3 regions of the Kocuria sp. BT304 genome follow, and region 3 is predicted to be linked to each of the others. Evidence: riboswitches for the same ligand, from Rfam matches in the RefSeq annotation. Region 3 holds a riboswitch; each other region holds the start of a gene.

Region 1 (10,216 bases), 1.2 Mb from region 3:
GGCCACCAGCCCGGACAGGCACACCTTGTTCAGGCTCATGGCGGGCACGGTCATGGGGAGCCCCGCGGCCACGGCGGCCTGCTTGGCGGGGTTCTGCCCGCCGCCGGCCTGCACCACGTTGCCCATGTAGACGTAGTCCACGTCCTCCGGTGCCACACCCGCGCGCTGGAGGGCGTGCTTGATGGCGTGCGCGCCCAGGTCCACGGCGCTCTGGGACGCGAGGGCCCCCAGCAGCTTGCCCTGCGGGGTACGCGCCCCGCTGACGATCACGATGTCGTTGGCGTTCTCTGTCACTGTTCCTCCTGAACGGGTACGGAATCGGGGGTCACGTCCACGAGATCCACCCGGTAGTTCGCTTCGGTCTTCTCGGCCACCTCTGCCTCGGTCACGCCGGGGGCCAGGGTGCGCAGCACCAGTCCGGCCTCCTCCACGTCGAACACGCACAGGTCCGTGATGATGCGGTCCACCACGCCCACACCGGTGAGCGGGAGGTCGCACTCGTGCTTGAGCTTCGCGGAGCCGTCCTTGGCCACGTGCTCGGTGAGCACCAGCACGCGAGGGGTTCCGGCCACGAGGTCCATGGCGCCGCCCATGCCCTTGACCATCTTGCCCGGGATCATCCAGTTGGCCAGGTCCCCGGTCTCGGAGACCTGCATGGCGCCCAGGATGGCCATCTTCACGTGCCCGCCGCGGATCATCCCGAAGGACGTGGCGGAGTCGAAGATCGCTGCCCCCGGCTGCAGGGTGATGGTCTGCTTGCCGGCGTTGATGAGGTCCGGATCCTCGTCCCCCTCGTACGGGAACGGACCCATGCCCAGCACGCCGTTCTCGGACTGCAGCACCACGCTCACGCCCGGCGGCAGGTTGTTGGCCACGAGCGTGGGGATGCCGATCCCCAGGTTCACGTAGTCGCCGTCGGCCAGTTCCGACGCCGCGATGGCCGCCATCTCGTCGCGTGTCCAGCTCATGCCGCTCCTCCTTCGACGCCGCCCGCGCCCGGCCGCGGCCGGGTGGTGCGCTGCTCGATCTCCTTGGGCGCCCCCGAGTACTGCACCACGTGCTGCACATACACCCCCGGGGTCACGATGTGGTCCGGGTCCAGCTCACCGGGGGCCACGATCTCCTCGACCTCCGCGAAGGTGACCTTCCCGGACGCCGCGCACACCGGGTTGAAGTTCCGGGACGTGCGCCGGTACACCAGGTTGCCGTCGGTGTCCCCGCGCCACGCGTGCACCAGGGCCACGTCCGCCACGATCCCGCGCTCCTGCACGTACGTGCGGCCGTCGAACTCCGCGGTGGGCTTGCCCTCCGCCACGGGTGTGCCCACACCGGTGGCCGTGTAGAACGCGGGGATCCCCGCACCGCCGGCGCGCAGCCGTTCCGCGAGCGTGCCCTGGGGGTTGAACTCCACCTCGAGCTCACCCTCCAGGAACTGGCGCGCGAACTCCCTGTTCTCCCCCACGTACGAGGCCAGCACCCGGGAGACCTGACGGTTCTCGAGCAGCACGCCCAGGCCCTTGCCGTCCACGCCCATGTTGTTGGAGACCACCGTGAGGTCCGTGACCCCGCTGTCCCGCACCGCCTCGATGAGGTCCCGCGGGATCCCGGAGAGTCCGAAACCGCCCACCGCGAGCGTCATCCCGTCCCGCAGGGTCTCCGCCAGCAGCCCGGCGACGTCCTCTCTGACCTTGGACATGCCCACCCTTTCGCGTTGCCTGCACATGTGATCCGCATCTCAGCGTAGACGGTCCGCGTCCCGGCTGCCGAAAGCGTGGCACGGCAGGCGCGCGGGCGGCGTCGTCTCAGGAGGCGGTCCAGCCGCCGTCCATCGCGTAGGAGGAGCCCGTGACCATCCCGGCGGACGGGCCCGCGAGGAACGCGATCAGCTCCGCAACCTCCTCGGGCTCCACGAGGCGCTTGATGGCCGACTCGGTGAGCATGATCTTCTCGACCACCTGCTCCTCCGGGATGCCGTGCGTGGCCGCCTGGTCCTTGATCTGCTTGTCCACCAGCGGGGTGCGCACGTAGCTGGGGTTCACGCAGTTGCTCGTGACGCCGTGCGGCGCGCCCTCCAGGGCCACCGCCTTGGACAGCCCCTCCAGGCCGTGCTTGGCGGCCACGTACGCGGCCTTGTACGGCGAGGCCCGCAGCCCGTGCACCGAGGACACGTTGACGATCCGGCCCCAGCCCTGCTCGTACATGTGCGGCAGGGCCGCGCGGATCAGCAGGAACGGGGACTCCAGCATGAGCGTGAGGATCCGGTGCAGGTCCGCAGGATCGACGTCCTGGACGGGCGAGACCTTCTGGATGCCCGCGTTGTTGACCAGCACGTCCACGTCCAGGCGCAGCCGCGCCAGCGCGGCGGTGTCCGTGAGGTCCACAGCCCAGGCTTCACCGCCCACCTCGTCCGCGAGACGCGCGGCGGCGTCGTGGTCGATGTCCGCGACCACCACGTGCGCACCGCGCGCGGCGAGCGCCCGGACGGCCGCCGCACCGATGCCGCTGGCACCTCCGGTGACGAGTGCCTTCTTCTCCTGCAGGGACTGTTCGGTCATGCGCGGACTCCTCGGGGACGGCGGCCTGGTTCCCGGACGGTGGCCCGGGTCACTCCAGGGTACGCAGGCCCGTGATTCGCCCGGCCACCCGTGCGTGAGGTTGGATGGGCGGACACCCGGTGAGGGGTGCCCATCCAGAGCGGCTCAGAGATCTGGCTCGATCACGCCGCAGCAACCGGATCACACCCGGTGCTAATGCCAGAACCGATGGAAAGGATCAGCACAGCCATGCCCTTGAACACCGATCGCATCCAGACCACCCACGTGGGGTCCCTCCCCCGCACGCCGCAGTTGCTCGAGGCCAACAACCGCTTCCAGGCCGGGGAGATCGACCTGGCGCAGTTGGGTGAGGCGCTGGACACCGGGGTGATCGACGTCGTGCGCAAGCAGTGGGAGATCGGCCTGGACATCGTCAATGACGGCGAGTACGGCCACACCACGTCCGGCGCCGTGGATTACGGGGCCTGGTGGAACTACTCGTTCCACCGCCTGGGCGGGCTGACCCCCACGGACGAGGACCGCTGGCAGACGGCGGAGACGCTGCGCTCGTCGCCGGGCAACATCGTGCTCACGAGCTTCCCGGACCGCCGCGACCGCTCCAAGTTCCGGGAGGCCTACGAGGATCCCACGGCCGGGGTCCTGGCCCACCGCGCAAGCGTGTCCCAGCCGAAGATCACGGGCCCGCTGACCTACACGGGTCAGGAAGCCGTGGCCGGTGACATCCGCCGGATCAAGGAGGCCATGGCCGAGACCGGGGCCACGCAGGGGTTCGTGGCAGCGCTGTCCCCCGGCTCGTGCGCGCGCGTGAAGAACGAGTACTACGCGAGCGACGAGGAACTGGTCTACGCGTGCGCGGACGCGATGCGCGAGGAGTACAAGGCCATCACGGACGCCGGGTTGATCGTGCAGATCGACGACCCCTCGATCGCCGAGTCCTGGGACCAGATCAACCCCGAGCCCACAGTGGAGGACTACCTGGCCTTCACCCAGCTGCGCGTGGACGCCCTGAACTACGCGCTGCGCGACCTGCCCGAGGAGCAGATCCGCTTCCACCTGTGCTGGGGTTCGTGGCACGGCCCGCACACCACCGACCTCGAGTTCAAGTACCTCGTGGACCTCATGCTCACCATCCGCGCGCAGGGCTACAGCTTCGAGGCGTCCAGCCCGCGCCACGGCCACGAGTGGAAGGTGTGGACGGACCACCAGCTGCCCGAGGGCAAGGTGGTCTACCCCGGTTTCGTCTCCCACTCGACCAACGTGGTGGAGCACCCCGAGCTCGTGGCGGACCGGATCGAGCAGTACGCGTCCGTGGTGGGCAAGGAGAACGTGATCGCCTCCACGGACTGCGGTCTGGGCGGGCGGCTGCACCCGCAGATCGCGCTGGCCAAGCTCGAGTCCCTCGTGGAGGGTGCGCGGATCGCCTCGCAGCGCCTCTTCTGAGCCCCGCCCCCGGCTCCACCCCGGGCACGACGACGCCGCACGCGCACTCCGCGGGCCCGGCACCCACCGCGGGGGCCGGGCCCGCGGCATCGAGGGGCTTCCCCGTGACCCGCGTAACATATACGATTTGATACACGACGCGGGTGACGCGCTTCACATGCACCCCTACACTCACGTCAAGACCAATCGGTCGGTAAATGCGCCGGCCCCGCCACTGGCACCCCACGGACTCCGGTCCGACGATCCTGGAGACCCCACATGGCATCCACCACCGCAGCGCCCGCGCAGGGCCACACCATGTCACGAGAAGAGCGCAAGGTCCTTGCGGGCACCCTCGTGGGCACCACCATCGAGTGGTACGACTTCTTCATCTATGCCCAGGCCGCCGCGTTCATCCTGGCCGCGCACTTCTTCAACCCGCTCGGGGCGGAGAACGCGCAGCTCGCGCAGGTTGTCTCGTGGGCCTCCCTGGGCATCAGCTTCCTGTTCCGCCCACTGGGTGCGATCGTGGCGGGGCACATCGGCGACCGCTTCGGCCGCAAGGTCACGCTTGTGATGACCCTGTTCGGCATGGGCGCGGCCACCACGTTGATCGGCCTGCTGCCCACCTACGAGAAGATCGGCATTGCCGCTCCGATCCTGCTGGTGCTGCTGCGCATCCTGCAGGGCTTCTCCGCCGGCGGTGAGTGGGGCGGCGCGGCCCTGATGTCCGTGGAGCACGCCCCCGTGAACAAGCGCGGACTCTTCGGCGCGTACCCGCAGATCGGCGTGCCGATCGGCATGCTCATGGCCACCCTGTTCATGTTCGGCCTGAGCACGGGGCTGACGCCCCAGCAGTTCGAGTCCTGGGGCTGGCGCGTGCCGTTCCTGTTCTCCATCGTGCTGATCTTCGTGGGCTGGCTCATCCGCCGCTCGGTGGACGAGTCCCCGGTGTTCCTGGAGATGCAGCAGCGCGCCAAGGAGTCCTCCGCGCCCCTCGGCCAGCTCTTCCGCAAGAACCCCCGCGAGGTCCTGCTCGCCGCGCTGATCTTCGCCGGCAACAACGCCGCGGGCTACCTGGTGATCGCGTTCTTCGCCTCCTACGGCACGAAGGTCCTGCACATGTCCCGGCCGGAGACCCTGGTCGCCTCCCTGGTGGGCGGCATCGGCTGGCTCATCTTCACCATGCTGGGCGGCTGGATGTCGGACAAGGTGGGACGCAGGCGCACGTTCATGATCGGCTACGGCATCATCATTGTGTGGGCCATCCCCATGTGGTGGCTGCTCAACACGGCCTCCCTGCCGCTGTTCGCCCTGGCCATCTTCATCCTCACCATCGGACTGGGCCCCTCCTACGGCCCCCAGTCCGCCATGTACGCGGAGATGTTCCCGGCCCGCGTGCGCTACTCGGGCGTCTCCATCGGCTACGCCCTCGGCTCCATCATCGGCGGCGCCTTCGCCCCCATGATCGCCGAGCTGCTGCTGGGGCGCACCGGGCAGGCCTGGACCATCGGCCTGTACATCGCCGCCCTGTCCCTGGTCTCCTTCATCGCCGTGTGCTTCGTGCGCAGCTCGGACCAGGGCAAGGACCTCCACGTGGCCGAGGTGCATGAGGAGTACGTCAAGTCCCACCCGGACGAGGTCGTCCCGCCGGTGGCCGGAGAGCCCGAGGGCGGCGCGGTGGCCGGCACCACCCGCCACTGACCCGCCCTCCCGCACCGACCGGTCGGCGGGACTCGGGGGCCGACCGGTCGGGGCACGGGCCCGGCATCCCCTCGGATGCCGGGCCGTGCGCGTGCCGACGGCAGCGTCGTCCATTGACGCAGCTCACACGATCGGCAAAAATTGCAGAGTACAAATCCAGGAACCACGCCAAGGAGACACCATGTCCGAGATGCCGCAAGCCTTCCTCGTCGGGGGAGCCCGCACCCCTGTGGGCCGTTACGGCGGGGCGCTGTCCTCCGTGCGTCCGGACGATCTCGCCGCCCTGTGCATCCGCTCCGTGGTGGAGGACTCCGGGATCGACCCCTCCCTCGTGGACGAGGTGATCCTGGGCAACGCCAACGGCGCGGGTGAGGAGAACCGCAACGTGGCCCGCATGGCGTGGCTGCTCAACGGCTACCCGGACACCGTTCCCGGGATCACGGTCAACCGGCTGTGCGCCTCGGGCATGTCCGCGATCACGATCGCCTCGCAGATGGTCAAGTCGGGTGCCGCGGACATCGTGGTGGCCGGCGGCGTGGAGTCCATGTCCCGCGCTCCGTGGGTCATGGAGAAGCCCGCCACCGCGTTCGCCAAGCCCGGCGAGGTCTACGACACCTCGATCGGCTGGCGCTTCCCCAACCCCGCGTTCCTGGACGGCCCGCTCTCCCGGGACGGCAAGATGACCTACTCCATGCCGGAGACCGCGGAGGAGGTCGCCCGCGTGGACGGCATCTCCCGCGAGGACGCGGACGAGTTCGCCGCGCAGTCCCACGAGAAGGCGCTCGCGGCCATCGCGGCGGGGCACTTCACGGACGAGATCGTCCCCGTGGAGGTCAGGGGCCGCAAGGGTGCGGTCACCGTGGTGGACACGGACGAGGGCCCCCGCGAGGGCTCCACCATCGAGGTGCTCGCCAAGCTGCGCCCGGTGGTCAAGGGCGGTTCCGTGGTCACCGCCGGCAACTCGTCCTCCCTCAACGACGGCGCCTCGGCCGTGATCGTGGCCAGCGAGCGCGCCGTGACCAAGTACGGTCTCACCGCCCGGGCCCGCGTGGTGGACGGCGCCTCCGCCGGTCTCGCCCCCGAGATCATGGGCCTGGGCCCGGTGCCCGCGTCCGAGAAGGTGCTCGAGCGCGCCGGCTGGTCCGTGGGGGACCTCGGCTCCGTGGAGATCAACGAGGCCTTCGCCACGCAGTCCCTCGGCTCCATCCGCCGCCTCGGCCTGGATCCCGAGATCGTCAACCGGGACGGCGGCGCCATCGCCCTCGGCCACCCGCTGGGCTCCTCCGGCTCGCGCATCGCGATCACGCTGATGGGCCGCATGGAGCGCGAGCGCACCGCCAAGGGCCTGGCCACCATGTGCATCGGCGTGGGTCAGGGCGCCGCCCTGCTGATCGAGCGGGTGTGATCCGGCCGTGACGGACACGAACCCCACGCACGACGACGCCGCACGCGAGCACCGCGCGGACGGCACCGCCGCGGCGTCGTCCTCCGCGAACGGGAGCGCGGCGGGCACCGCCACCGGCGGCTCCCCCTCGGCAGCCACCCCGGAGGGCCGGACCCCGGCCGGAACCCCCGCGTGGGCCGCGGACTTCGAGGCGCTGCGCGTGAGCCAGCGCCCGGACCGCCTGCACGTGGCCCTGGACCGCCCGGACGTGCGCAACGCGATCGACCAGGTCATGGTGGACGAGCTGCACACGGTGTGCGCGCACCTGGAGCGTGAGCCGAAGATCATGGTGCTCAGCGGCACCCGCGTGAACGGGAAAGGGATCTTCGCCTCCGGTGCGGACATCGCCCAGCTGCGCGAGCGGCGTCGTGAGGACGCCCTGCGCGGGGTGAACTCGCAGATCTTTGACCGGATCGCCAAGCTGCCCATGCCCGTGGTCGCGGCCCTGGACGGGTACGCCCTGGGCGGCGGCGCGGAGCTCGCGTGGGCCGCGGACTTCCGGATCGGCACGCCGCGTCTGAAGGTGGGCCAGCCGGAGACCGGGCTCGGCATCATCGCCGCGGCGGGAGCCCTGTGGCGGCTCAAGGAGCTCGCCGGGGAGGCCCTGGCCAAGGACATCCTGATGGCCGGGCGGATCCTCTCCGCGGACGAGGCCCTGCAGGCGCGCCTGATCACCGAGATCCACGAGCCGGACGAGCTGCTGGCCGCCGCGGACGCCCTCGCGGACCGGATCGCCGCGCAGGACCCCCTGGCCGTGCGGATCTCCAAGCGGGTCTTCGCCATGCCGCGCGAGGCACACCCCCACGTGGACGAGCTCGCGCAGGCCGTCCTGTTCGAGTCGCAGGCCAAGTTCGACCGCATGCAAGCGTTCCTGGACCGCAAGAAGGAGCCCACGAAATGACCGAGAAGACCACAGCTGCCGTGCCCGCCACCGTGGGTGTGCTCGGTGGTGGCCGCATGGGTGCGGGCATCGCCCACGCGTTCCTGATCGCGGGATCCCGCGTGACCGTGGTGGAGGTGGACGCCCCCGCCGCGGAGGCGGCGAAGGAGCGGGTGGAGTCCGACCTCGCCAAGTCCCTGGAGCGCGGGAAGATCGACGGCAACCTGGACGTGTGGACCGAGAACTTCGCGGTCAGCGTGGACTACGCGGACTTCGCCCAGTGCGAGCTGGTGGTCGAGGCCGTTCCCGAGATCTGGGACCTCAAGGTCTCCTCCCTGCAGAACGTGGAGGCCAACCTGCGTGAGGACGCGTGGCTCGCCTCCAACACATCGTCCCTGTCGATCGATGGGCTCGCCGCCGAGCTGCAGCGCCCCGAGCGCTTCTGCGGCATGCACTTCTTCAACCCGGTCCCGGCCTCCAAGCTCGTGGAGATCGTGGTGGGCGAGCGCACCGGTCAGGACATGCAGGATCTCACCGCGCAGTGGGTCGCAGGTCTCGGCAAGACCCCCGTGACCGTCAAGGACGCCCCCGGTTTCGCGTCCTCCCGCCTGGGAGTGGCACTGGGCCTGGAGGCCATTCGCATGGTCGAGGAGGGCGTGGCCTCCCCCGAGGACATCGACAACGCCATGGTGCTCGGCTACAAGCACCCGGTGGGTCCGCTCGCGCTCACGGACATCGTGGGCCTGGACGTCCGCCTGGGCATCGCGGAGTACCTGGAGAAGGAGCTCGGACCCCGTTTCGCTCCTCCGCAGCTCATGCGGGAGATGGTGGAGCGCGGTGAGCTGGGCAAGAAGTCCGGCAAGGGTTTCTACGACTACTCCTGACCCCGTGACCAGCGTCTGACCAGGTCAGAGGCATGTTGTGCGTTGCAGCCCGCCACCCGGGGACCCCGGGTGGCGGGCTTCTTCCGGTCACGATTCGATCACGAACGGTTGCACACGCAAATCGGATCCCGCAGGGTGGGTCATGTCCCACCTGGAGGATCCGGGCCCCCACCCGGAGGGGAGAAATGGGCCGGCGCCGGGGTTGGGACCCGGCGCGGGGAGAAGGGGAGAGAACCGGGGTTGGGACCCGGAGGGGGCGAAGACGAGCGGTCCGCGCAGCACTGCGTGGGCCGCTCGTTCTCGTGGCGCCGCTCTCGCCGCCAGGCGCTCCCCCGCTCGCCCCTCCCGTCTGCCGGTCGAGGTCACGATCCGATCACAGGGGGTTGCTATCGCAAACACGAGTCGGAATGGTGGTGCGTGCTCGACATGTCAGATGACTCCCGTTCGAGAGGTGATCGAGATGAAGTCCACCAAGACCCTGACACTGACGGCCGTGGTCGTGGCGGTCCCGATGCTCGTGGGATGCGGGCAGGGCGGGCAGTCCGCCGAGGCGAGCAGCCCGGCCGCGTCGCAGACGGAAGCCGCAGCGGCGTCGTCCGCACCGGCCAGTTCCGCCGCCACGACCCCCGGGGGCGACGCCGCCAGCTCGCCCGCCGCGACCACCGCGCCGTCCGCGAGCGGGGCGCCCGGTTCCGGCTCCACGCTGCCCACTGTGAAAGACCCGTGCGCCGGTGTGTGCGATGAGGCCGCCCGCGTGAAGGTGGAGCACCCCGCGTTCGGCCCCATGGAGATCGTGGCCTACACGCTGACCACCGTGCCGGACACCGCCCCGCAGGGCAAGCGCCCCAGCTACGCCGTGTACCAGGACGGCCACGCGGTGGGGTACGCGTCGCCCCCGGAGAAGACCACCGTGGTGTCGTTCGGCCCCGAGCCCGTGATCGGGGACCAGATGTGGGGAGTGAACCCCAAGCATCCGGTGGACAAGTACGGCAACGTCTACTTCTCGGACAGCATGGGCGTCACGGTGATCAGCCCCACCGAGAGGGGCTACGACTCCCACGGCACGCTGCCCGGGTCGGTGAAGCCGGGGTTCCCGTTCCAGAGCGCGGGCGCGAGCATCGACCCCGCCGGGGAACCCACCGTGACCCAGAAGGTTCTGGGCAAGGACCACGTGTACACCGGCGAGACGGTGAAGTGGACGTGGAACGGCTCCCAGTTCGTGGTCAAGAAGTAGCCCGCAATCCGGCCGCCGGCGCCCGACCCGGATGACGAGAGGAGCGGTCCCGCTGCGGCGGGGCCGCTTCCCGTGTGCGCGAGGGCCAGGGTGCTC
Region 2 (10,216 bases), 610 kb from region 3:
CCCGGCCAGGTACTTGGTGGCCGAGTGCACCACGAAGTCCGCCCCGTGCTCCCCGGGGGTGTACAGGTGCGGGGTGGCCACGGTGTTGTCCACCACCACGGCCGCCCCGTGACGGTGGGCGATCTGGGCGATCGCCTCCAGCTCGGGCAGCTCGGTGAGCGGGTTGGCGATGGACTCCAGGAAGAACACGCGCGTGCCCTCCCGCACGGCGTCCTCCCACTCGCGCGGATCGCGGGGATCCGCGAAGCTCACCTCGAGCCCGGTGTCCTCGAGGGTGTCCGTGAGCAGGTCCACGGACCCGCCGTAGAGCCGTGAGGACACCACGGCGTGGGCGTCCCGCGCCGGTCCCGTGAGCGTGAGCAGGGCCAGCGCCACGGCCGCCTGGCCCGACGACGCCGCCACGGCACCCGCTCCGCCCTCGCGCCGGGCGATCTCGGCCTCCAGGGCCGCGACGTTCGGGTTGCCCGTCCGCGCGTACGTGTACCCACCGGCCCGCTGCGCGAACACGGCGCGGGCGTCCGCGAGGGTGTCGAACGCGTAGGCCGCGCTGTGGTGGATGGGCTGGATGATGGGCGTCCCCAGTGGTGGGGCAGCCGTGGTGGCGCTCATAACATTCTCCGTTCCTCGGTGCCGCGCGGCTCCCGGTGCGGGAGCCGCGCGGGTGGTGCTCCGGTGGTGGGCCGTGCGCCTCAGCGCGTGGCCGCGGCCCCCGCAGGGGCGGTGCCGGGCGGGACGGCCCGGGCGGCGTCGTTGCCCTGGCCGTCCCGGTCCGCGCGGGCGAGCTCGCCGCGCACCGTGACCGCGGCGGCCACCAGACGGTCCAGGGCGGCCCGCGTCTCGGGCCAGGCGCGGGTCTTCAGACCGCAGTCCGGGTTGACCCACACGCGGTCGGCACCGATGGCGTGCGCGGCGTGGCGCACGCGCCCGGCGACCTCCTCGAACGTGGGCACGCGCGGGGAGTGGATGTCCCACACGCCGGGACCCACGTCCCGCGGGAAGTCCGCGGCGGCGAGCCCGTCCACGATGCCCGAGCCGGAGCGGGAGGCCTCCAGGGTGGTGACGTCCGCGTCCAGGCCCTCGATCGCGTCCAGCACCGTCTCGAACTCCGAGTAGCACAGGTGCGTGTGGATCTGCGTGTCCGGGGCGGCGGCTCCGGTGGCCAGCCGGAACGACCCCACGGACCACTCCAGGTACGCCGGGCGGTCCGCCTCGCGCAGCGGCAGCAGCTCCCGCAGCGCTGGCTCGTCCACCTGGACCACGGCGGTCCCGGCGGCCTCGAGGTCCGTGATCTCGTCCCGCAGAGCCAGCGCCACCTGGTCCGCGACCTCCGCCGCGGGGGCGTCGTCCCGCACGAAGGACCACGCGAGGATCGTCACCGGACCCGTGAGCATGCCCTTCACAGGACGGTCCGTGAGCGACGCCGCGTACCCGGTCCAGTCCACGGTGATGGGCGCGGGCCGGGAGACGTCCCCAAACAGGATGGACGGGCGCGTGCACCGCGAGCCGTAGGACTGCACCCAGCCGTGACGCGTGGTCGCGAAGCCGTCCAGGGCCTCCGCGAAGTACTGCACCATGTCGTTGCGCTCCGGCTCGCCGTGCACCAGCACGTCCAGGCCCAGCTCCTCCTGCGCGCGCACCGTGCGGGCGATCTCCCGCCGGATCGCCTCCGTGTAGGCGGCGTCGTCCAGGCGCCCGGCGCGGTGGGCAGCGCGGGTCGCACGGATCTCGGTGGTCTGCGGGAACGAGCCGATGGTGGTGGTGGGCAGCAGCGGCAGCCGCAGCCGCTCGTGCTGCGCCGCCCGGCGCTCGACGGCGGAAGCCCGCACGCGGTCCTCGCCGCGCACCGCGGCGGTGCGCTCGCGGACCTCGGGCCGGTGCGTGGCCGGGTGGGCGGCGCGGGCCGCGCGGATCCGGGCGTCCGTCTCCAGGGTCTGCGTGATCGCCTCCCAGCCGTGCTCGACGCCGCGCGCGAGCTCGACCACCTCGGTGACCTTCTGGTCAGCGAACGCCACCCAGCTGCGCACGTCCGGGTCCAGCCCGGTCTCCTGGGTGACGTCGTGCGGGACGTGCAGCAGCGGCGTGGCCGTGCCCACCGCCACGGGGCCGCGGGCCGCGGCGCGCAACCGGTCCAGGGTGTCCGTGGCGCCCGCCAGGTCCGTGCGCCACACGGTGCGACCGCCCACGACGCCGGCCACGACCGGGCGCTCGCCCCACGCCCGCAGCGCCTCGGCACCGGGGACGTCCCCGCGGTCCAGGTCCACGGCCAGGGCCTCCGCATCCGTACGGGCCAGGGCCAGCAGGGCGTCCCCACCGGCATCCCCGTAGCCCACGGTCACGAGTGCGGCGGGGCGGTCCGCCGGGAACGTGAGCCGGCGGTAGGCGGACTCCACGGCGGCCACGATCTCGGTGCGCTCCACCGCCCAGCCGTCCGCGGCGAGAGCGGGCTCGTCCAGCTGCACCCACTGCACACCGGCCGCGGCGAGCTCCGAGAGGATCCGCACGTAGAGACCCACCACGTCCTCCAGGCGGCCCAGCGGATCCACGGGGGCGTCGTCGGTGGTCTCCGGGCGGGAGAGCATCAGCAGGGTCACCGGACCCACGAGCACGGGGCGGGTCCGCACCCCGGTGCGCCGGAGGGTGTCCAGGTAGCGGGCCACGAGGCTCTCCGGGTGCGCGCTGAGGGGGGTGTCCGGGCCGATCTCCGGGACGTAGTAGTGGTAGTTGGTGTCGAACCACTTGGTCATCTCCAGCGGCTCCAGCCGGTCCGTGCCCCGGGACAGCGCGGTGAGCAGGCCGATGCCCTCGGGGGTGTCCGGGGCGGCGGGGGAGTAGCCGTCCGCAGTGAAACGGGCCGGGACCGCGCCGAGGGCCAGGGCCGTGTCCAGCACGTGGTCCACGGCGAAGCCCTCGGACGGGATGGCGTGCTCGGCGCCGAGCCCGAGCTCCCGCAGCCGCAGGGTGGTGCGTTCGCGCAGGGCGCCGAGCGTGTCCACCACGGTGCTCGCGGGGTGCCGGGCGGGATCCTTCCAGTGGGCTTCGAGCGCACGCTTGAGCTCGCGGTCCGGGCCGATGCGCGGATAGCCCAGGATCGTGGCGGCGGGCAGGGTGGCGGGGTTCGTGACGGTCATGATCTCTCCTTGCGAGGGTCGGTCCGGGGTGGAAAAGGGTGTGGGGCAGCCGCACCGCGGGTGGGTCCGCGGCGGGACGGGTGGGTTGGTGACGATGCCGTGCCGGGCACCGGGCCTGCCGGGGCGTCTCCGATGTAGGCGGGGCGCCCGACGCTGCCCGGGTCAGGCCGCGGGGCTGCGGCCCCGGTACTCGCGGGCGGCGTCCCGCACGCGCAGGTGCTCCAGGATGGTCAGCGCCGCGTCCGGGCGGTTGAAGGTGTACAGGTGGAAGCCGGCGCAGCCGAGGTCCAGGAGGTCGTCGATCAGGGTCAACGTGGCGGCGGTGCCCCGGTGCCGCAGCTCGTCCGGGGAACCCGCGGTGAGGAACCGGGTGAGCCGCTCGGGCACGGGCACACCGGTGATCTCCGTCATCCGCTGCAACCGTTTCGGGTTGGTCAGCGGCATCAGGCCGGCCACCACGGGAATGTGGATCCCCTCGGAGCGCGCCCGCTCGAGGAACGCGGCGTAGTCCTCGGGCTCGTACAGCACCTGCGTGATCGCGTAGTCAGCGCCGGCCTCCTGCTTCTCCCACAGGGAAGCCAGGTCCGCCTCGAAGTCGCGGCCGCGCGCGGGGGAGGGGTAGCACGCCACCGACACGGACAGCGGCCGGGTGCCGGGGCGGAAGCCGTCCCCGAAACGACGCCGCTCGACGTCGCGGATGAGCCGCACCAGCTCCGAGGCCCGGCCGATCCCCCCGGGAGGGGTCACCCACTCACCCGCACCCAGGGGCGGGTCCCCGCGCAGTGCGAGGAGGTCCCGCACGCCGTCGTCCAGCAGATGCTCCACGGAGCGTTCCAGTCCGGCGCGGTCCGTGCCGCCGCACGTGAAGTGCGCCATCACGGGCGTGCGGGTGGTCCGGCGCAGGTGCCGCAGGGCCTCGCGGGAGACACCGCGCCCGCCCGAGTGTCCGTGCGTGACCGAGAAGAAGTCCGGTCCGGCCTGGGCCATGGCGTCGATGCTGCGCCACACGGTGTCCGGGTCCGTGGTGGGGCGCGGGGGGAACACCTCGAACGAGACGAGCGTGGAACGGCGGGGCCGGCGCACCAGCCAGGACGTGCCCGAGGGCGCGGCGCCCGCCGCGGTGAGGTCCTGGTGGACGGCGGTCAGGGGTGCGGACATATGAGAAAACCTCCGGCGGTAGGACGCCGGAGGTCGATTTCCGTGCGCCGTACTTGCCAGCCACGCGGTTGCGTGACGGCCGGATCGTCATCTGGGGCACCCCACTACAGCAGGAGGGTTGCCGCCCGGTTAGCCAGAGCTTTGCACCGGGACTCATGATCCTTTGTTGGCTGCGACAGTAGCACGGGCGGGGAGAGTGTCAAAAGGAGGCCGTGCGGCGTCGTGGGTCGGGGCGGGGGATCAGCGCGGGAGGGCGCCGCGGGTGCTGCCGGTGTGGTGCGGGTCCCGCGTGAAGCCGAGTACGATCCGCTCGGTGTCCAACAGGTCGGAGGAGTCCTCCGGGCCCGGGCACTGGTCCTCGTGGAAGAGCCGCACGAGGGACACGGTCACCGCGCACAGCGTGAACGAACCGGTGGTGACGGCCAGGAAGAACGGGGCATAGGGCGCGTGCACGGACCAGTCCGTGAACAGGAAGGACGCGGTGTAGACGCACGCGGTGAACACGCCGAGCACGGCGGAAAGCTGGTAGAGGCCGTTCTCCAGTCGGTGGTGACGCAGCAGCGGTGTCATGGATCCCTTGCGGTGCAGACGGTGCGGACGGTGTGCCGCGACGACTCGCGGTGACTCCGGAGGACATGAACGAGAACGAGAATGCGCGGGCCGGCAGTGCGCTCATCCTAGCAACCCGGGGTGTCGTCGCACGTGGGGCCGGTGTGGGCCGTTCTGGGGGCGGGGTTGGGCGCGCAACACGTTTTCATGTCTTCGAATGCACTTGGCCGGAGGCGATCCAGCTGTGAGACTCGTCACCATGACGACCTCCCGCGCCCTGCGCTGCCTGTCCGTGGCCACCCTCGTGCTCGCCCTGGGGGCGTGCGGGGCGCCGTCGGGAGGGGACGGTTCTTCTGGGGCCTCGTCCGCCGCGCCGTCGGGGGCCGGGGTCACGAGCGGGGCGACGCCGGGTCGCTCGGGCGACGCCGCGGCGTCGCCGTCCGCCACGAGTGTGCGGCCCAGCCCCTCGCCGGAGGCGGCGCAGGCCGCCGAGCTGACCCAGAGCTTCACCACGCCGGACGGGAGCATCGGGTTCCGCTACCCGCAGGGATGGACGGTGGGCGCACCGGACGCCTCGACGCCCGAGACCAGGGCGTGGCTCCTCAAGGACGCCGAGGGCGCCACCGTGCTCATGCTGGCCATCCGGCCGGACGGGCAGATCGCGAGCCCCGTGACACCCACGAGCACCACGTCCCACGGCACCCTGCCCGGCGCGCTGGACTCCCACGGTGACCCCGTGCGCATCGCCGTGGGGCCCTACCCCGGGCAGTCCGCGGGGGCCAACATGCTGGTGGCCTACGGCATCACGTCGAACACCGGGGCGGACCGGCTGTTCGGTCACATCTCCCGCGGGGACGGCACGATGGTGTCCTTCCAGGGCACCCAGCAGGGCGGGATCAACACCTCGGTGGACATGGCGGCGGAGGCGGACGCGTTCTCGAAGAGTCCCCGGTTCCGCGAGGAGATCCTCCCCGTGCTGTCCTCCTTCACCATGCGGCCCGTGGGCGCCACACCCGCCGCGACGGCGGCCCCCACCGGGGGCACCGGCGCGTGCCGGGGTGGGTCCTACGAGTACAGCGGGCTCGAGGGTGTGGACTGCGCCGAGGCGACCGCGATCCTCCAGGAGGTGGAGAGCGCCGGGCGCCCCGCCGGTGCCCGCGGCAAGGAGACGGACCGGTACCACTGCTTCTGGTCCAGCGCGGGGGAGAAGAGCTCCGGGGCACCGGACGTGCAGTGCAATGCGCAGACCTCCGGGCGGCACCTGTTCGATGCGAACGTGCGCTGAGCCCGCGCGCCCCAGCCCGTCGGAGGGCGGTGCTACACATGAGCCATGGCACACCTGGATGAGCTTCCCCCGGATCTCGTGACCGAGCTGCGCGTGAGCGCCGCGCATCCCCTGAGCGGAGGGGACAGCGCCAACGCGTTCCGCTTGGACACCCCGGACGGGCCCCTGTTCGCCAAGACCATGAGCTACGCCCCCGAGGGCGTGCTGCCGGTCGAGGCCGCCGCGCTCGAGGCCCTGCGCGCCGTGGCCCCGGACGAGGTGCGGATCCCCGCGGTGCGGCACGTCAGCGAGGACGCCCTCGTGCTGGAGTGGATCGACGAGGTCCAAGGAGAGCGCACCCGCGCCACCGAACGGAGCCTGGGGGTGGGCCTGGCGGGCATCCACCGTGCCCGGGCCCCGCACGTGGGGTGGCTTTCCCCGCAGCTGCCCGAGCGCATCGGGTCCATGACGGCGGACCTCACCCCCACCGACGACTGGGCGGACTTCCTGCTGGAGCGGCGCATCGAGCCCCTGCTGCGCGCGGCGGTGGACGCGGGCAACCTGGACCCGGCCGCCACCGGGGTGCTCGCGGAGCTCGCACCGCGCGCCGCCGAGCTCGCCGGGCCGCCCGAGCCCCCGAGCCTGCTGCACGGGGACCTCTGGGCGGGCAACCGGGTGGTGGACTCCGCGGGGGCCAACTGGCTCATCGACCCGTCCTCGTTCTACGGCCACCGCGAGTACGACCTCGCCATGATGCAGCTCTTCGGCGGTTTCGGACGGGACTGCTTTGCCGCCTACGACGACGCCCACCCCCTTGCCGACGGCTGGCAGCAGCGGGTGCCGTGGTACCAGCTGCCGCCGCTGCTCGTCCACGCCCTGCGTTTCGGCGGCGGGTACGGCGGGTCGGTCATGCGGGCGCTGCGCCAGCTCGCCTGAACGGTGCGAGCGCTCCCGCGCCCGACACGGCCCGTGAGGTTGGACACGCCACGCGCACGTACAGCATGATGCTAACTAGACGATCTAAGTACCCGGCAGGCGGGCACTCGGGAGTCGATTTCCGGAGAACTCAGGACGCGTGAGGCGAGGTGGGCAGTGGACGGCACCGAGCACGAGCGCGCCGCGGAGTCCGGGGCGCCCTCCTCCCACGTGGTTGCCGGACCGCACTCGCGCGCCCTGCGGCGGGTGGTCACGCTGAACCACGAGATCGGGTACCAGCTGCGGCGGATCATGGGTCTCAAGGACACCGACTACTCCGCCATGGCCCTGCTCATGCGCCACCCCATGGGACCCACGGACCTGGCGCGGGCCCTGCACATCACCACGGCCTCTGCCACCGCCATGGTGGACCGGCTGGTCCGCGCGGGCCACGTGGTGCGTGAACCCCACCGCGCGGACGGCCGCCGGATGACCGTGCGCGCCGTGGACCACTCCAGGGCGGAGGTCACCCGGCACGTGATGCCCATGGTCGAGATGGTGGAGGCCGAGCTCGCGGCCCTGGACGAGCGGGGCAGGCAGGCCGTCCTGCAATTCCTCACGGGCACGGCCGCGCGCATGGAAACCCACCTCACGGACCTGTGCGAGCGCCCCGCCCTGGACGCCTCCGACACTTCCGACGCCCACGGATCCGCCGAGGCCGGGCGCGGCACCGATCCGGGCAGAGGCGCCGGTGCGCCCGCCACGGGTCCCGGTCGCGCCGATGCCTCCCCCGGGGAGCCCTCATGAGCCGGGCCGTGCCGAACGCCTCCGCGTGCGCCGAGGAGCAGGGCGGGAGCCGCTCCACGCTGCCCCGCGAGGACGCCGAGTGGAGCGCCTTCCGCGCCGCGGTCACGCGGGAGCTGGAGGAGTTCTTCGCCGCCCCGACGCACCGTGTTCCCCGGAGCCCGGGCTTCCCGGTGCTGTGGGAGCGCACGGCCCAGCAGCTGGCGGGAGGCAAGCTCATCCGGCCCCGCCTGACGCTGATTGCGTGGCGCTCCTTCACCGCACCGGCCGGTGGGGCCGTGCCCTCGGTGCCGGACGCGCAGTGCGTGCGGCTGGCGGCGTCGTTCGAGATGCTCCATGCCGCGCTGCTCGTCCACGACGACGTCGTGGACCGTGACTGGCGCCGGCGCGGCCGCCCGACCGTGGGCGAGCTCTTCCGCCGGGACGCCGCCGCCGCGGGCGCGCCGGCCCACGAGGCCGAGCACGCGGGAGAGTCCGCCGCGATCCTCGCCGGGGACCTGCTGCTCGCGGGCGCGCTGCGCCTCGCGAGCACGTGCACCGGGGACCCCGCCACCTCGCGCGCGGTGGCCGACGTGGTGTTCGAGGCGGTCACCGCCTCGGCGGCCGGCGAGCTGGACGACCTGTTGCTGTCCCTGCACCGCTTCGGCGCGGAGCACCCCGGTGTGCAGGACATCCTGGACATGGAGCGGCTCAAGACGGCCACGTACTCCTTCGAGGCGCCGCTGCGGGCGGGGTCCCTGCTCGCGGGGGCGTCCGCGGAGGAGTCGGAGCAGCTCGCGCACGCGGGCGCACTGCTGGGTGTGGGCTACCAGGTGGTCGACGACGTCCTGGGCACCTTCGGGGACCCGGCGCTCACGGGCAAGTCCGTGGACGCGGACCTCCGGTCGGGCAAGGCCACGGTGCTGACCGCCCACGGGATGCAGGCCCCGCACGCCCGCCGCGTGCTCGAGGACCTCGCGGCGGGTGCCACCACGGTGGAGCGCGCCCGGGAGGCGCTCGCGGCGGCCGGTGCGCGGGAGGCCGCTGTGGACCTGGCCACGGACCTCGTGGACCGGGCCCGCGAGCTGCTCGACGGACTGCCCCTGCCCGGCCCGCAGCGCGAGCAGCTCGACGCGCTGTGCCACCACGTCCTGAACCGAGACTCGTAGTGAGGACCCCCATGAAGCTTCCGGCCGAGCGCGCACACACCCCGCTGCGCCTGTACACCGGGACGGCGCTGGCGTCCTCCGGGGTGGTGATCGGCGAGTACTCCACGTCCTTCTCGCTCGCGTGCCGCACCCTGCCCGGGCCGGTGCGCCGGGACATCGCCGGGATCTACGCGCTCGTGCGGGTTGCGGACGAGATCGTGGACGGCACCGCCCGCGCCGCCGGACTGGACGACCGCGCGGTGCGCCGGGCGCTGGACGGGTACGAGGCCGCCGTGGACCGGGCGCTCGAGACCGGGTTCTCCACGGACCTGGTGGTGCACGGCTTCGCGGACGTCGCCCGCCGCCACGGGTTCGGGCGGGAGCTCACGGAGCCGTTCTTCGCGTCCATGCGGGCGGACCTGGAGGTTGCGGAGCACGACGACGCCTCGCTGGAGGACTACATCTACGGCTCCGCGGAGGTGGTGGGTCTGATGTGCCTGGAGGTGTTCACGGACATGCCCGGAACCCGCGCGCAGACCCCCGAGCAGCGGGAGATGCTGCGCTCCACGGCCCGCCGCCTGGGAGCCGCGTTCCAGAAGGTCAACTTCCTGCGGGACCTCGGCGCGGACCACGACCAGCTGGGGCGCACCTACCTCCCGGGAGCCGATCCCGCCCACCTCACCGAGGACCGGAAGGCCGCCCTGCTCGCGGACCTCGACGCGGACCTCGACGCCGCCGTGCCCGGCATCCTCGCCCTGGACCGCCGCGCCCGCCGGGCGGTGTCCATGGCCCACGGGCTGTTCACCGAACTGGCCCGGCGCATCGAACGCGTGCCCGCGCGCGAGCTGAGCACCCGGCGGGTCAGCGTGCCCACCGCGGTGAAGCTGCAGATCGCGGCGCGCGCCATCGCGGACACGGAGGTCACGGCATGACGGACGGCAACCGGACGACCCGGCACCCGACCCGCCCGGAGAACGCGCACCGGGGCAGCCCGGACGGGGGCGCCCCGCGCACGGTGGTGGTCGGTGGGGGCTTCGCGGGCCTCGCCACGGCCGGGCTGCTCGCGCGGGACGGACACCGGGTCACCCTGCTGGAGCAGCGGGACACGCTCGGCGGGCGCTCCGGGCGGTGGTCCGCCGAGGGGTTCACGTTCGACACCGGACCCAGCTGGTACCTCATGCCCGAGGTCATCGACCGGTGGTTCACCCTCATGGGCTCGAGCGCGGACGAGCAGCTGGACCTGCGCCGCCTGGACCCCGGCTACCGCACGT
Region 3 (10,216 bases):
GTGGCCCATCTCCATGCCGCGGGCGATCTCGAGCGGGCCGGAGCCGTCCGGGGCCGGATCCCCCTCGCGCACCGTGCAGGCCTCCAGGGTGGCGTCCCACGTGAAGTCCCGCTCGGCCACGAGGTCGTAGACGTGCGCCTCGGCCACGTTCGCGCCGGTGATCCAGCGGGTGCCCGGCACCACGCGCGGGTCCACGAAGTACGGGATCCCGGTGCGGGACTCGGTGCCGAGCAGGGCGTCCTCCCGGCTCAGACCCGGGCCGATGTAGCCCTTGACGAGTTCGGGGACCGCGCGCAGCTGCTCCTCCGAGGCGGCCTCGACCTCGAGCTCGCCGCCGATCCCGAGGGCCTCGCCGATCCCGGCCTCCACGCGCTTGAGGTCGATCTCGCGGTCACCGGGAACGCCCACGGCCACGAGCTGCGTGCCGCCCTCGGGCAGGGAGACCGAGAGCAGCACGTTCTTCAGGGTGTCCGCCGCGGTCCACGGCTGCCCCTCGCGGGGGTGCAGCTCGTTGGAGCGGGACACCAGGGTGTCGATGGTGGGGCTGTCCGGGGTGCGGTGCACCTGGGCCGCGGGGGCGTCGGTGTAGTCCACCGGTTCCGGCACCACCGTGGTGACGGCCTCCACGTTCGCGGCGTAGCCGCCCGCCGAACGCACGAAGGTGTCCTCGCCCACCACGGAGGGGTGCATGAACTCCTCGGAGCGCGAGCCGCCCATGGCACCGGACGTGGCGGAGACCGCCACCACCGGGAGCCCGAGACGCTCGAAGATGCGGACGTACGCGGCCCGGTGCTTGGCGTAGGCGTCGTCGAGCCCGGCGTCGTCCACGTCGAAGGAGTAGGAGTCCTTCATGATGAACTCGCGCCCGCGCAGCAGCCCCGCCCGCGGACGGGCCTCGTCCCGGTACTTGGTCTGGATCTGGTAGAGCATCACGGGCAGGTCCTTGTAGGACGAGTACATGTCCTTGACCAGCAGGGTGAACATCTCCTCGTGCGTGGGAGCCAGCAGGTAGTCCGCACCCTTGCGGTCCTGCAGCCGGAAGAGGTTCTCCCCGTACTCGGTCCAGCGGTTGCTCGCCTCGTACGGCTCGCGCGGCAGCAGCGCCGGGAAGTGGACCTCCTGGGCGCCGATCGCGTCCATCTCCTCGCGCACGATGCCCTCGACCCGGCGCAGCACGGCGAGCCCCAGGGGCAGCCACGTGTAGATGCCGGGGGCCGCGCGGCGGATGTAGCCGGCGCGCACGAGCAGCTTGTGGCTGTCGACGTCGGCGTCCACCGGATCTTCGCGCAGGGTGCGCAGGAACAGGGAACTGAGGCGAAGCGGCACGAATAGGTCCTAACCGCCCGTGACCGGGCCGATCGAAGCTGCTGATGTCTGCCGCGAGTCTATCGCTGTGCTGCCCCGGCGGCCGCCGCGCCCGGCGGTGTCACAGGAGCACCGTGGCGAAATCGCCGTGGCGCTCGAAGCCCACGTGGCGGTACGTGGCCAGGGCCGGGGCGTTGTAGGAGTTCACGTAGAGGCTCACCACGGGCGCCTGCGTCCTCGCGAGCGCCACGGCTGCGGCCATGCACGGCACGGCCAGTCCGCGGCCGCGGTGCTCCGGGGCCACCCACACGCCCTGGATCTGGCACACGCCCGCGTGCAGGGAGCCGATGTCCGCCTTGAAGACCACCTCACCCCGGTGGTCCGTGAGCACCGCGGTGCGCTGCTCGCGCAGCAGCGACCGGATCCGCTGGCGGTAGCCGTGACCGCCGCTCGTCAGCGGCGAGTATCCCACTTCCTCGGTGAACATCGCGGCGGCCGCCGGGACCACCCGATCCGCGTCCGCCTCCGTGCCCCACCGGACGGTGCCGGCCGGGCCGGTGAGCAGTGCGGGGTCCGGGTCCCGGTCCATGACCAGCAGCGGCTGGACGGGGCGCACGTCGAACGGGGCGGGCCACGTGTCCCGCAGCCGCTGCCATAGCCCGAGCACAGGTTCCGCTGGTCCGAAGAAGGAGGCGAAGCGCGGACCCCCGCGGGCCAGGGCGTCCGCCACGAGGTCCGTGCCGCGCGCGTCCAGGGCCACGGGCACCACGTTGGTGCCCGCCCAGCACGCCCCCACCAGGGCTCCGGCAGCATCCGCGACCCCGTAGACGGGCGGGCGCCCTCCCGAGGCTCGGACCCGCTGCACGTGCGACGCCACGAACACCGAGGACACGGGGTCCCGCGCCAGGAGCCGGTCCAGTGCCGCGGGATCCACGGCGGCGGGTGCGAGCGCCCGCGCGGTGCGGCGCAGGATCACCCGGCGGTCACGACCGGAGCGCCCTCCACGGGCTGACCGTTCTCGTCCAGCTCCATGCTCTCGGCCATCTCGTTGGCCTGGGCGAGCAGGGTCTCCACGATCTGGTCCTCGGGGACGGTCTTGATGACCTCTCCCCGCACGAAGATCTGACCCTTGCCGTTGCCCGAGGCCACGCCGAGGTCCGCCTCGCGGGCCTCCCCCGGACCGTTGACCACGCAGCCCATCACGGCCACGCGCAGCGGCACGGTGAGGTGCGCGAGCCCCTCGTTGACCTCCTCCGCGAGCTTGTACACGTCCACCTGGGCGCGCCCGCAGGACGGGCACGAGACGATCTCGAGCTTGCGCGGGCGCAGTCCGAGGGACTGCAGGATCTGGTTGCCCACCTTGACCTCCTCCACCGGAGGGGCGGAGAGGGACACGCGGATGGTGTCCCCGATCCCCTGGGACAGCAGGATCCCGAAGGCCGTGGCGGACTTGACTGTGCCCTGCAGCGCGGGGCCGGCCTCGGTGACCCCCAGGTGCAGGGGCCAGTCCCCGCGCTCGGCGAGCAGCTGGTAGGCCCGGACCATGGTGACGGGGTCGTTGTGCTTGACCGAGATCTTGAAGTCGTGGAAGTCGTGCTGCTCGAACAGGGAGGCCTCCCACACGGCGGACTCCATGAGGGCCTCCGGGGTGGCCTTGCCGTACTTCTCGAGCAGCCGCTTGTCCAGGGAACCCGCGTTCACGCCGATCCGGATGGACACCCCGGCCGCCTCCGCGGCGCGGGAGATGCCCTCGATCTGGTCGTCGAACTTGCGGATGTTGCCCGGGTTCACGCGCACGCCGGCGCACCCGGCGTCGATCGCGGCGTAGACGTACTTGGGCTGGAAGTGGATGTCCGCGATCACCGGGATCGGGGACTTCTTGGCGATGATCGGCAGGGCGTCGGCGTCGTCCTGGGACGGGCACGCCACGCGCACGATGTCGCAGCCCGCGGCGTTGAGCTCCGCGATCTGCTGCAGCGTGGCGTTGATGTCGGTGGTGGGGGTGGTGGTCATCGACTGCACGCTGATGGGTGAGTCGGATCCCACTCCCACCGAGCCCACCCGGATCTGGCGGGTCTTGCGCCGCGGGGACAGGACGGGCTGGGGTGCTGCGGGCATGCCGAGGTTGACCGAGGTCACGTGTTTCCTCCAGGGGAATCGACCTGCGGGGCCCGAGACGCGCGCCCCGCGAACGTTGCTCCCCCCATTGTGCCCCACTCCTCCGACGCCGCTGACGCCGGCGGGACGCCGGGAGCACGACGCCGCCCCCGGCACGCGGGTGCGTGCCCGGGGGCGGCGGGGGTGCTCGGCGCGGGCGCTCAGCGGCGCATGATCCGGCGCGCGAGCCAGTTGCCGAAGAACTGCACGAGCTGGACCAGCACGATGATCACGATCACCGCGGCCCACGTGACCTCGTCGTTGAACCGCTGGTAGCCCAGGCGCAGCGCGAAGTCGCCCAGTCCGCCGGCACCGATCGCGCCAGCCATGGCCGACATGTCCGTGATGCCGATCACCAGGAACGTGTAGCCCAGCACCAGGGGGCCGAGGGCCTCGGGGAGGATCACCGTGGTGATGATCCGCCAGCGTGACACCCCCATGGAGCGGGCGGCCTCGACCACCCCCGGATCCACCGTCATGAGGTTCTGCTCGACGATCCGTGCCACCGCGAAGGTGGCGCCGATGGTCATGGCGAAGATCGCCGCGTTGGGCCCCAGGCGGGACCCGACGACCTCCTCCGTGACCTTGCCGAGGGCGGCCAGCAGGATGATGAACGGGATGGGGCGCACGAAGTTCACCAGCAGGTTCAGCACGGTGAACACCACGCCGTTCTGCAGGATGTTGCCCCGGCGGGTCACGTAGAGCCCCACGCCCACGGCCAGGCCGATGAGTCCGGCGAGGACGAGGGTCACGGTGACCATGTACAGCGTCTGCCCGGTTGCCTGCAGCAACTGCGGGCCGAGAGTCGACCAGTTCATTACTCGGACACCTCCTGGACCGTGGTGACCGCCCGCAGCGCCTCGACGGCCCGGGACACGGCGTCCTCGGGTCCGTCGAGGGACAGCGTGAGCGTTCCGAACGTGTGTGACTGCAGGATGGAGATCCCGCCGAAGGCGATCTCGAAGCTCACGCCGTCGCGCGCGGCCTCGGACAGCGCCGTCCCGATCCTGTTGCGGTCCGCGACGTCCACGAGCACGAGGCGGCCCGGGTGCTCGGAGCGGAGCTTCGCGAGCTCGTCCTCCCGGGGCACGGTGCGCATCACGGAGGACACGAACCTGCGGGTGGTCTCCGCCTGCGGGTGCGCGAAAACCTCCGCGGTGGTCCCGGTCTCGACGACGCGCCCGCCGTCCATCACGGCCACGCGGTCCGCGACGGCACGCACCACGTCCATCTCGTGGGTGATCAGCACGATGGTGATCCCGAGCTCGCGGTTGACGCGGCGCAGCAGCCCGAGCACCTCCTGCGTGGTCTCGGGGTCCAGGGCGGACGTGGACTCGTCCGCGAGCAGCAGCTCGGGGCTGGTGGCGAGCGCGCGCGCAATGCCCACGCGCTGCTTCTGCCCGCCCGAGAGCTGCTCGGGGTAGTTGCCCGCGCGCTCGGTGAGGCCCACGAACTCGAGCAGCTCGGCCACGCGGGCCTGCCGGTCCTCCGCCTTCCACCCAGCGCGCCTGAGCGGGTACTCGATGTTGCCCGCCACGGTGCGCGAGGTGAACAGGTTGAACTGCTGGAAGATCATGCCGATGTCCCGCCGGACGGGTGCCAGCTGGGTCTCGGAGCGGCCGTTCACGCGCTGCCCCGCCACTTCCAGGGACCCGGAGGTCACCGGTTCCAGGCCGTTGATGAGCCGCACAAGGGTGGACTTGCCGGCCCCGGAGTACCCGATCACCGCGAAGACCTCACCGCGGCGGATCTCCAGGTTCACGGAGTCCACCGCGGTCACCGTGCGGGCTCGCCGCCGGGACCCGGTGGTGAAGACCTTGCTGACGTCCTTGAATCTGACCAGTGCGTCCGCCGTGGAGGCTGGGCTCACTTGCTCTGCTCCTTGAGGTCGGTGGAGTAGCGGGCCAGCAGGTCCTTGAGCTCCTGCTGGTCCACCCGGGTGGGAACCGCGGTGCCCTTGGTCTCCTTCTTCTCGGCCTCCTGGACCTTGTCGTCGTAGTAGAAGCCCGCGACCTTCTTCAGCGTCTCGTTGTCCGCGTTCGCCTCGGTCGCGGCGAAGAGGTTGTCGTAGACCTTGGCGCTGTCCGCCGTGGGGTCGTCCTGGGCGAGGGCGTTCTTCGGGTCGAGGTTCGCGCGGTCCAGGAAGTCGTTGTTCACCACGGAGCCGGCCACGGAGTCCATGGACAGCACAGTCTGCTCGGCGGAGACCGGGCGGACCGTGACCTTGGACTTCTCCTTGTCGATGTCCTGCTCGGTGGGTGCGATCGTGTCCTTGGTGAAGGAGACCAGGCCCTGCTGCTGGAGCAGGTTCAGGGAGCGCGAGAGGTTGATCGAGTCGTTGGGGACGGCGATCTCGTCCCCCTGCTTGAGCTCGGACACGGACTTCGCGGTCTTGGAGTACAGCCCCAGCGGGAAGATGGACGTGGAGCCCACGGGCGTGATGGTGTCACCGGAGCTGTTGTTGTAGTCCGCGAGGTAGGCGATGTGCTGGAACCAGTTCATGTCGATGTCCCCGCTCTTCAGGGCGGGGTTCGGCTGGCTGTAGTCGCTGAAGTCCACGAACTCAACGGACACGTCGTTCTTCGCGGCCACCTCTTTGAACGCGTCCTGGACGGGCGTGGCACCCACGATGCCGATGGTGATCTTGCCGTCGGCGGTAGGGTCGGTGTTTTCGGAGCCGCCGCCGCACGCGGTGAGGGTCAGGCCCAGGGTGGTGGCCAGTACTACGGGGAGCAGTCGTTTGCTTCGCACGATCGTGCCTTTCCAGGGTCGGGGTCCGGTCGCGCGGAGCGAGCGGTCCCACCTGGATGAGGGCAAGGATCAGACACGTGCCATTTGAAGAGAAACCGCACTTGCCGTGATCGGTTCGAACCGCGGCCGGATGGTCATCTGGGGCACCCCGCTACGGGAGAGGGTTGCCGTCCGGCCAGCCAGAGCTACGCGCCGGAACTCGTCATCCGCCCACGAGCCTAGCACGCCGTGGGCCCCCTCCCCGACGCGGGCACCGTCCCGGCCCCATCGCACCACTCCCCTGGGCTCACCGCGGGTGGTGGAGCCGCGGTCTCCCACCGGCAGCCCGGACGACGCCGCCCCGACCGTCGCGCCGCCCCGCACCGCGCTCCCATCGTCCGGTGCCGCCACCTCGGCCCGGCCCGGCCTCGTGGCCTCGGGCAGGGCCCAGTCGGCACTATCCCCGGGCGATCCGCTCGTCGGCCCGGGCGCGGGCCCACCGCTCGGCCTCCAACACGTCCTCGAGGAAGGGCTCGCGCACACCGGTGTGCTCGTCCACCACGCTCGCCACGAGCTCCACGATCTGGAGGAAGCCGAGCGCGCCGCGGTGGAACGCGTGGACCGCCTGCTCGTTCGCGGCGTTGAAGACCGCGGGCCACGTGCCTCCGAGGGCCCCCGCGTGCTTCATGAGCTCGACCGCGGGGAACGCTTCGGCGTCGAGCGGCTCGAACGTCCACTCGGCGGCACGGGTCCAGTCGCACGCCGCGGCGGCCCCCGGGACGCGGTGCGGCCACGCGAGGCCCAGGGCGATGGGCAGCCGCATGTCCGGGGGCGAGGCCTGGGCCAGGGTGGAGCCGTCCACGAACTGGACCATCGAGTGCACCACCGACTGCGGGTGCACGGTCACGTCGATCCGGTCGAGGGGCACGTCGAACAGCAGGGACGCCTCGAGCACCTCGAGCGCCTTGTTGACCATGGTGGCGGAGTTGGTGGTGACCATGGCACCCATGTCCCACGTGGGGTGGCGCAGCGCCTGCTCCGGCGTCACGTGCGCAAGCTGCGCGCGGCTCATCCCCCGGAACGGGCCTCCCGAGGCCGTGAGCACGAGGCGCTCCACCTCCGCCGCCGTGCCCGAGCGCAGCGCCTGCGCGATCGCGGAGTGCTCGGAGTCCACGGGGATCAGAGCGTTCGTGAGGCCCGTGCCCGCAGCGGCCGCCGTGACGAGCGGACCGCCCGCGATCAGCGACTCCTTGTTGGCCAGCGCCACCCGGTGCCCCGCCCCCAGCGCGGCCAGGGTGGGCGCGAGCCCGATGCTGCCGGTGATGCCGTTGAGCACCAGGTCGGCGCCGTCCCACGCGGCGAGCTCCGTGGCGGCGCGCTCGCCGTGCAGCACCTCGGGCACCGGTGACGACGCCGCCCGCGCGGCGTCCGCGAGCAGCTCACCCAGCCGCGCGGCGTCGTCCGCGGTGCCGCTCGTGCCCACCGCGGCCACGCGGAAGCGCACGGCCTGCCGCGCGAGCAGCTCCAGGTTGCCCGCGCCCGCCGCCAGCGCGAGGACCTCGAACGGCGGGTGCTGGGCGTCCGACTCCGGCCGTGCGAGGTCCGCGGCCCGTTCCACGACGTCGAGCGCCTGCGTGCCGATGGACCCCGTGGAGCCCAGGATCACCAGCCGCCGGGGCGCGGCACTCGTGGCGCGGTCGAGATCGGGGGTCATGGTCCGTGGGGAAGTCATGGTTCCAGTATGGCGCGGCGCGCCCCGGAGCCCTCCCGAACCTGGCCCGAGGCCTCCCCTTGACGGGCGGCACCCGCTCGGACATGCGACAAGGGCGCCACCCGTAGGTGACGCCCTTGTGCAGTGGTCCTCAGGACCGCTGGGTTCAGCGGCGGCGGTTGACCACCAAGCCGTAGATCAGCAGCACGATGATCGCGCCGATCACGGACGTGATGATGGTGCCGATGCTGATCTTGTCGATACCGGCGTGCAGGCCCGGGATGAAGGAGCCCAGCCAGCCACCGAGGAACGCGCCCACGATGCCCAGGATGATGGTGACGATGATCCCACCACCCTGCTTGCCCGGCAGGATCAGCTTGGCGAGAGCGCCAGCGATCAGGCCGAGGATGATCCAGCTAAAAATGCCCATGTTCTCCACCTCAAGTTTTCGTTGCTCAAGCATGCGGTGACCCGCAGTCGCTCTGGTCAGCGAACCGTCGTACAGTGTACTACCAGTTTGGAGGACTAATGAGTTCCCACCGCATGATGTCGCGCCACAGTGGGGACACGGGCCGCCGGATCAGTGCGAGACCGCCGTCTCTGCACCCACACCTGTGAGCGAGCGCACCTCCATCTCGGACTGCTTGACCGGGTCCTCGCGGCGGCGTTCCGTGACCGAGCCCAGGAAGCCCAGCAGGAAGGACGCCGGGATCGAGATGATGCCCGGGTTGGACAGCGGGTAGATGGCGAAGTCCGCACCGGGGATCATGGAGGTCTCCGATCCGGACATCACCGGCGAGAAGACGATCAGCACCACGGACAGGATCAGCCCGCCGTACATGGACAGCACCGCCCCGCGGGTGGTGAAGCCCTTCCAGTACAGGGAGTACAGGATGGTGGGCAGGTTGGCAGAGGCCGCCACCGCGAAGGCCAGCGCCACCAGGAACGCCACGTTCTGGCCCTGAGCCCCGATGCCGCCGGCGATCGAGATCACACCGATGACCACCACGGTGGTCTTGGCCACGCGCAGCTCCTGGCGGGGGTCCGAGTTCCCCTTCTTGATCACGGACGTGTAGATGTCGTGCGCGAAGGACGCCGACGCCGTGATGGCCAGCCCGGCAACCACGGCCAGGATGGTGGCGAACGCCACGGCCGCGATCAGCCCCATGAGCACGGAACCGCCCAGCTCGTACGCAAGCAGCGGCGCCGCCGAGTTCACCCCGCCGGGGGCGCCCTTGATGCGCTCCGCGCCGATCAGCGCGGCCGCACCGAAGCCCAGCACCAGGGTGAACAGGTAGAACAGGCCGATCAGGGTGATCGCCCAGACCACGGACTTGCGGGCCTCTTTGGCTGTGGGCACCGTGTAGAAGCGCATGAGCACGTGGGGCAGCCCCGCCGCGCCGAGCACGAGCGCGAGGCCCAGCGAGATGAAGTCCAGCTTGGAGATCTCGCTCACGCCGTACTTCAGTCCGGGCTCGAGCATCGCAGGGTTGTTGTTGGTCTCCACCGCGGCACCCATGATGGACGAGAGGTTGAACCCGAACATCGCGAGGATCCACACGGTCATCACGGCCACGCCCGTGACCAGCAGGCACGCCTTGATGATCTGCACCCACGTGGTGCCCTTCATCCCGCCCACGAGCACGTAGACGATCATGATGACGCCCACGATCACGATCACGAGCGACTGGCCCGCCTTGGAGCTGATGCCCAGCAGCAGGGACACCAGGGCACCCGCCCCGGCCATCTGCGCGAGCAGGTAGAAGAAGGTCACCGCCAGGGTGGAGATGGACGCGGCCACGCGCACCGGGCGCTGCCGCAGCCGGAAGGACAGCACGTCCGCCATGGTGAACTTGCCGGTGTTGCGCAGCGGCTCGGCAATCAGCAGCAGCGCCACGAGCCACGCCACGAAGAAGCCGATGGAGTACAGGAACCCGTCGTAGCCCTGCAGGGCAATGGCCCCCACGATGCCCAGGAAGGACGCCGCCGAGAGGTAGTCGCCGGCGATGGCCAGGCCGTTCTGGGTCCCGGAGAACGAGCGGCCGCCCGCGTAGTAGTCCGCCGCGGTGGCGGTGGACTTCGAGGCGCGGATCACCACCACGAGAGTCACGAGCACGAAGCCCAGGAAGATGGAGATGTTGATCGCGGGGTTGCCCACCGTGGCGGAGGACGTCTCCGCGAGGTGCACCGCGGGCAGGGAGACGGTGGGAACGGCGATCATGGCCGGACCTCCTCGTGGGTGTCGGGCCGGTGGATCTGGGAAGCCTCCAGCTCCTCGCGCAGCGCCGTGGCCTGCGGGTCGAGGGAGCGGTT

Evidence for each region. Region 3 has a riboswitch for S-adenosylmethionine ahead of DNL27_RS08675 (MetQ/NlpA family ABC transporter substrate-binding protein). Riboswitches for the same ligand answer to the same signal wherever they lie in the genome.
Region 1: another riboswitch for S-adenosylmethionine. It lies ahead of DNL27_RS01800 (cobalamin-independent methionine synthase II family protein); the one in region 3 lies ahead of DNL27_RS08675 (MetQ/NlpA family ABC transporter substrate-binding protein).
Region 2: another riboswitch for S-adenosylmethionine. It lies ahead of DNL27_RS11275 (methylenetetrahydrofolate reductase); the one in region 3 lies ahead of DNL27_RS08675 (MetQ/NlpA family ABC transporter substrate-binding protein).

Annotation. Positions count from the first base shown of each region.
Region 1 is NZ_CP030039.1:392,877-403,092, reverse strand. It holds gene DNL27_RS01820 (acetyl-CoA C-acetyltransferase) at 1-294, opposite strand, end outside; gene DNL27_RS01815 (CoA transferase subunit B) at 291-968, opposite strand; gene DNL27_RS01810 (CoA transferase subunit A) at 965-1,696, opposite strand; gene DNL27_RS01805 (3-hydroxybutyrate dehydrogenase) at 1,803-2,555, opposite strand; SAM riboswitch class I at 2,683-2,769, shown strand; gene DNL27_RS01800 (cobalamin-independent methionine synthase II family protein) at 2,784-3,995, shown strand; gene DNL27_RS01795 (MFS transporter) at 4,254-5,678, shown strand; gene DNL27_RS01790 (thiolase family protein) at 5,860-7,083, shown strand; gene DNL27_RS01785 (enoyl-CoA hydratase/isomerase family protein) at 7,091-8,023, shown strand; gene DNL27_RS01780 (3-hydroxyacyl-CoA dehydrogenase family protein) at 8,020-8,886, shown strand; gene DNL27_RS01775 (hypothetical protein) at 9,320-10,120, shown strand.
Region 2 is NZ_CP030039.1:2,562,454-2,572,669, reverse strand. It holds gene DNL27_RS11285 (aminotransferase class V-fold PLP-dependent enzyme) at 1-609, opposite strand, end outside; gene metE (5-methyltetrahydropteroyltriglutamate--homocysteine S-methyltransferase) at 690-3,128, opposite strand; gene DNL27_RS11275 (methylenetetrahydrofolate reductase) at 3,291-4,286, opposite strand; SAM riboswitch class IV at 4,331-4,447, opposite strand; gene DNL27_RS11270 (hypothetical protein) at 4,527-4,856, opposite strand; gene DNL27_RS11265 (hypothetical protein) at 5,095-6,120, shown strand; gene DNL27_RS11260 (fructosamine kinase family protein) at 6,166-7,035, shown strand; gene DNL27_RS11255 (MarR family winged helix-turn-helix transcriptional regulator) at 7,192-7,821, shown strand; gene DNL27_RS11250 (polyprenyl synthetase family protein) at 7,818-8,966, shown strand; gene DNL27_RS11245 (squalene/phytoene synthase family protein) at 8,978-9,877, shown strand; gene crtI (phytoene desaturase family protein) at 9,874-10,216, shown strand, end outside.
Region 3 is NZ_CP030039.1:1,954,566-1,964,781, forward strand. It holds gene DNL27_RS08650 (proline--tRNA ligase) at 1-1,326, opposite strand, end outside; gene DNL27_RS08655 (DUF4081 domain-containing GNAT family N-acetyltransferase) at 1,427-2,281, opposite strand; gene ispG (flavodoxin-dependent (E)-4-hydroxy-3-methylbut-2-enyl-diphosphate synthase) at 2,278-3,444, opposite strand; gene DNL27_RS08665 (methionine ABC transporter permease) at 3,624-4,280, opposite strand; gene DNL27_RS08670 (methionine ABC transporter ATP-binding protein) at 4,280-5,332, opposite strand; gene DNL27_RS08675 (MetQ/NlpA family ABC transporter substrate-binding protein) at 5,329-6,213, opposite strand; SAM riboswitch class IV at 6,306-6,420, opposite strand; gene dxr (1-deoxy-D-xylulose-5-phosphate reductoisomerase) at 6,650-7,924, opposite strand; gene DNL27_RS08685 (GlsB/YeaQ/YmgE family stress response membrane protein) at 8,070-8,366, opposite strand; gene DNL27_RS08690 (cation acetate symporter) at 8,484-10,124, opposite strand; gene DNL27_RS08695 (DUF485 domain-containing protein) at 10,121-10,216, opposite strand, start outside.